DNA from 2 places in the Kytococcus sedentarius DSM 20547 genome. Region 2 is predicted to be linked to the other one. Evidence: riboswitches for the same ligand, from Rfam matches in the RefSeq annotation. Region 2 holds a riboswitch; the other holds the start of a gene.
What was found. Region 2 has a riboswitch for cobalamin ahead of KSED_RS15555 (acyl-CoA thioesterase). Riboswitches for the same ligand answer to the same signal wherever they lie in the genome.
Positions count from the first base shown of each region.

Region 1: another riboswitch for cobalamin. It lies ahead of KSED_RS10760 (ribonucleoside-diphosphate reductase subunit alpha); the one in region 2 lies ahead of KSED_RS15555 (acyl-CoA thioesterase).

Region 1 is NC_013169.1:2,271,376-2,273,817, reverse strand. It holds gene KSED_RS13805 (MFS transporter) at 1-278, opposite strand, end outside; cobalamin riboswitch at 453-658, shown strand; gene KSED_RS10760 (ribonucleoside-diphosphate reductase subunit alpha) at 859-2,442, shown strand, end outside.
Region 2 is NC_013169.1:1,542,315-1,544,756, forward strand. It holds gene fdhD (formate dehydrogenase accessory sulfurtransferase FdhD) at 1-242, opposite strand, end outside; partial or broken gene KSED_RS15650 (LssY C-terminal domain-containing protein) at 241-814, shown strand; cobalamin riboswitch at 882-1,094, shown strand; gene KSED_RS15555 (acyl-CoA thioesterase) at 1,135-1,593, shown strand; gene KSED_RS13660 (4'-phosphopantetheinyl transferase family protein) at 1,646-2,176, shown strand; gene KSED_RS07355 (M1 family metallopeptidase) at 2,220-2,442, opposite strand, start outside.

The sequences.
Region 1 (2,442 bases), 730 kb from region 2:
TCGACCCAGCCCGCGACCGCCAGCGAGGCGGCGGCCAGAGCGGCGACGAGCGCCGAGCCACCCAGCACGGTGGCGGGGTGGGCGCCGGCCGTGCGCGGGGTGGCGAGGTTGGCCAGCAGGATCCCGAGGAAGGTCCCCAGGCCGAGCAGGAGGCCGAGCTCGGTCCCGGTGGCGTCCAGGTGGCGGACGGCGATCCAGGCGATGGCACCGGTGCCGGTCCACGAGCCGAGCTGGCCCAGGGTGAAGACGGTCAGCAGCCGCCGGAGGTGCAGGGGCATGGGTGGAGCCTGCCAGCGGGTCCCGACAACCTCGGGTGGGCGCGCGGCCGCCGGTGGCGGCGTGTCGCCCGGGTTCCCGGGGCCACAACATGTGGTGCTGGCGCACTGGATGAATCACCGTATATGGTGCTCGTGCTGGTCCTCCCCGGCACCGTCGTTCGGCGGGTCACCCTGTGGTGACCTCTCGAGACAGCCCAGGGGAGGGGCAAGAGGGAACCCGGTGAGACCCCGGGACTGCCCCGCAGCGGTATTCGGGAACGACCGCCGTCACACAGCACTGGGTGCAGCCAGCACCCGGGAAGCGACGGCCAGTAGGCACCCGTCCGGCACCTGCCGGACGCCTCGGTGACGAGGACGCCCGTGAGTCCGAAGACCTGCCAGCGCCCGTCCGCGACCGCGGGCGGTACGTCGAGCCGCGCGGGACGGCTTGCGGACGTGTCGACCCCGGCACGCGAACGGTGCCCCCATCGGGGAGCAACGCACCGCACTTGGTGCACCGCACCGGCGCCCTCTGCCGTGCGCCCACAGCCGGGTCGGTGTGGCCGTGCCCCCTCGCGGTGAGAGCTCGCGAGGAGAGAGTGTGACGACCAACACCACCACCAGCACCGCCACGCCCACCAGCCAGCCGGCCGATGGCGACCAGCCCACCCTGGAGGGCGTCCCCACCACTCCCGCCCGCACGACCATGCGGGTGGTCAAGCGCAGCGGCGAGCACGAGCAGGTCGACGTCACCAAGATCGTCGCCGCCGTGGAGCGCTGCTGTGACGGCCTGCCCGAGGTGGACCCGCTGCGGGTGGCCACCAAGACCATCTCCGGTCTCTACGACGGCGCCACCACCGCCGAGCTCGACAAGCTCGCCATCGCCACGGCCGCCGAGATGACCGCCACCGAGCCGCAGTACTCCCGCCTGGCGGGCCGCCTGCTGGCCGGCGTCATCGACAAGGAGGTCCGCGGCCAGGGCATCGGCTCCTTCTCCGCCGCCGTCCGCACCGGCCACGAGCAGGGCCTCATCGGGGACGAGACCGCCGCCTTCGTCGCCGAGCACGCCAGCCGCCTGGACGATGCCGTGTACCGCGCCCAGGCCGCCCACGCCGACTGGCGCTTCGACTACTTCGGCCTGCGCACCGTGTACGACCGCTACCTGCTGCGCCACCCCCTCACCCGCGCGGTGGTCGAGTCTCCCCAGTACTGGCTGATGCGGGTCTCCGCCGGGCTCTCGCACACCGGCGAGGAGGCCGTGGAGTTCTTCGAGCTGCTCTCCTCCCTGGCGTACCTGCCCAGCTCGCCGACCCTGTTCAACTCCGGCACCCGGCACACACAGATGTCCAGCTGCTACCTCATCGACTCCCCGCAGGACGACCTGGACTCCATCTACGAGCGCTACCACCAGGTGGCCAAGCTCTCGAAGTTCGCCGGCGGCATCGGCCTGGCCTTCTCCCGCATCCGCTCCCGCGGCGCGCTGATCCGCGGCACCAACGGCCACTCCAACGGCATCGTGCCGTGGCTGCGCACGCTGGACGCCTCGGTGGCCGCGGTCAACCAGGGCGGCCGGCGCAAGGGCGCGGCATGCATCTACCTCGAGCCGTGGCACCCGGACGTCGAGGAGTTCCTCGAGCTGCGCGACAACACCGGTGAGGACGCGCGCCGCACCCACAACCTCAACCTGGCCCACTGGATCCCCGACGAGTTCATGCGCCGCGTGGAGGCTGATGGGCAGTGGTCCCTCATCGACCCCGATGCCGTGCCGGAGCTGCCCGACCTGTGGGGCCCGGCCTTCGACGCCGCCTACCGCGCCGCCGAGGAGCGCGGTGACGTGGTGCGCACCGTCTCGGCCCGCTACCTGTACGGGCGCATGATGCGGACCCTCGCCCAGACCGGTCAGGGGTGGATGACCTTCAAGGACGCCTCCAACCGGGCCTGCAACCAGACCAGCGACGACCAGACGCCGCGGGTGGCCGCCGACGGCACCGTCCAGCCGGCCCCGGTGGTGCACCTGAGCAACCTGTGCACCGAGATCATCGAGGTGACCAGCAACGACGAGACCGCCGTGTGCAACCTCGGCTCGGTGAACCTCGCGGCGCACCTGCAGTGGTCCGACGGCACCACCGGCGTCCGCCCCACCGACCCCGCGGCGCGCGCCACCGGCATCGACACCGACCGGTTG
Region 2 (2,442 bases):
CCCGGCCCGCCGCAGTGGATGGCGGCGCGGACATCCGACGCCGTGCGGATGATGCCCTCGGAGACCAGGAACCCGGTGGCGAGCTCGACGTCGTGCCCGGGGGTGCGCATGGTCACGGCCAGGGGGGTGCCGGCGATGCGGATCTCCAGCGGCTCCTCCGCGGCCAGGGTGTCCACGACACGGCGCGGCGGCTCGCTGCCTCGGATGCGCCGGACCGGCCGGCGGACGGTGATGCGTCCCATGGGGGCAGGGTCTCACGCGCCCGCCACACCGCCCGGCGCCGGTGGTCTGCCGGCGTGCCCCGCCGCCCCGTGCCGACCTACCGCCAGTCCCCCCACCCGCGCCCGGCTCCCGCACCCCGGCGGCGTCGTCGTCGTGGTCGAGCAACTGCTGCTGGTCGTGGGTGCCGTCCTGGCCTGTTGGTTCGCCGTCGTGCTCGCCCGCTCGGGCCTGGCCCTCAATGGCTCGGCCGACCAGGTGCACGCCGCGATGACGTCCGCGGTCTGGGTGGTGGCCGACCCCATCACGCTCTCGAGCAGCCGGCGGATCGTCACCAGCTCGCTGACCGGCCGGTCCTACCCCGAGGCACCGGTGAGCTCGCTCTTCCTCTTCGGGCGGCCACCAGGTGGACTGGGTGGCCGCCGGCACCTCCGACCGGGCGGTGGGCCTGTCCTGGTTCACGCTCCAGGTGACCCACCGCATCGGCGCGGACACCGATGCGGAGCGCTACTACATCGTGGACACGCTCACCCACGCCGACCCGGCGGTCGGGGTGCGCGTCATCGAGGACTTCTCCACCGGCTACCACCACCGCGACGACGGTGGTGGCCCTGGCGGTGGGCACCCTGCGCGCCCAGCGCCGCCGCGCCGCGGCACGGGCCTAGACTCCCGGTCGTCGAGGTCCACCCCCCGGGGTGGCGAAGAGGGAAGTCGGACGGTGCCGCCGGTGGCGACCACCCAGCCGACGCTGTCCCCGCAACTGTGTGCGGCGAGGCACCTCCCGTGGGACGACCACTGGCCCAGCTGGGCCGGGAAGGTCAGGGAGGAGCCAGTGACCCGCGAGCCAGGAGACCTGCCTCGGCCACAGCCGATTCGCCCGGCGGGGTCACCGGGCCAGCACAGAACGGGGCACCCATGCCTGTCACCACCCGGTCCCCCCGCACCTCCCCTGCCGCGTCCGGTCTCCCCGCGTCGTCGGGGGCCGGGTGGGGGGCCGCCACACCGCCGGACCAGCCGCCCGCCATCCGCGTCACCGCCATGCCCGGGGACGCCAACATGTACGGGGACATCTTCGGCGGCTGGCTGATGGCGCAGATGGACCTCGCTGCCTCCTCGGTGGCCTCGCGGCGCTCCCGGGGGCGCGCGGCCACCGTGGCCGTGCAGAGCATGTCCTTCCACCGCCCGGTGATGGTCGGGGCGGAAGTCTCGGTCTACGCCGAGCTGGTCCACGAGGGACGCACCTCGTTGCAGGTGACCGTGCAGGCCTGGTCGCGCGACCGGCACGCCGAGGACGAGCACCTCATCACCCGCGGGGAGTTCACCTTCGTGGCGACCGACGATGCAGGCCGGCCCCGCGCGCTGCCCGTGGCCTGACGGGGCGTCCGCCAACAGGGCGCCGGCGGCACGGGCCGTCTACGGTGCCCCCATGCCCGACATCCACCTGGTCCGCACCACCGGCGACGCCGGCGCCGCCCTGCTGGCGCTCGCGCGGACCGTGACGGGGGTGGACGGCCTGGCGCTGACCCGTGCCTGTCCTCGCTGCGGTTCGGGCCGGCACGGCCGACCGGTGCTCCTGGGCGCCGAGGGCCTCTTCGTCTCCCTGTCCCGCCCCCGCTCGCCCGGGCCCGCGGTCGCCGCCCTGTGCGCCGGCTCCGCGGTGGGCGTGGACGTGGAGAACCGGGGCGCGGCCGCCTTCGCCGGGTTCGATGCCGTGGCCCTCCACCGGCAGGAACGGTGTGCGGACGACCACGCCCGTACCCGCCTGTGGGTCCGCAAGGAGGCGTTGCTCAAGGCCCACGGAACGGGGCTGGCCACCGACCCCCGCCGGATCTGGCTGGCCGAGGACGGAGCGGTCCGGCAGGGGCCTCCCGGCACGATCGTCGACGGGGAACTCGACGGGCAGGTCATCGCCGTGGCGGTGACCCCACCGGCGGAGATCCGCCTCGTCCGGCACTGAGGCCCGCCTGCACCGGGCTCAACGCAGGTCAGCGCAGCGCAGCTCAGCTCAACTCCGGGAGCGGCGGCAGGTCCGCCCGGTGGAGCCAGCGGTGCAGGGTCTGGCCCACGCGGCCGCCCAGCTCACCGGAACCCGCGACGCAGTGCGCCTCGAACTGCGCGGTGGAGACGGTCCCCCCGTCGTGGGTGGCCACCCAGCTGCGCAGCAGCCGGAAGAAGGTGTCGTCCCCCACCACCGCGCGCACCGCGTGGAGGGTGAGCGCTCCC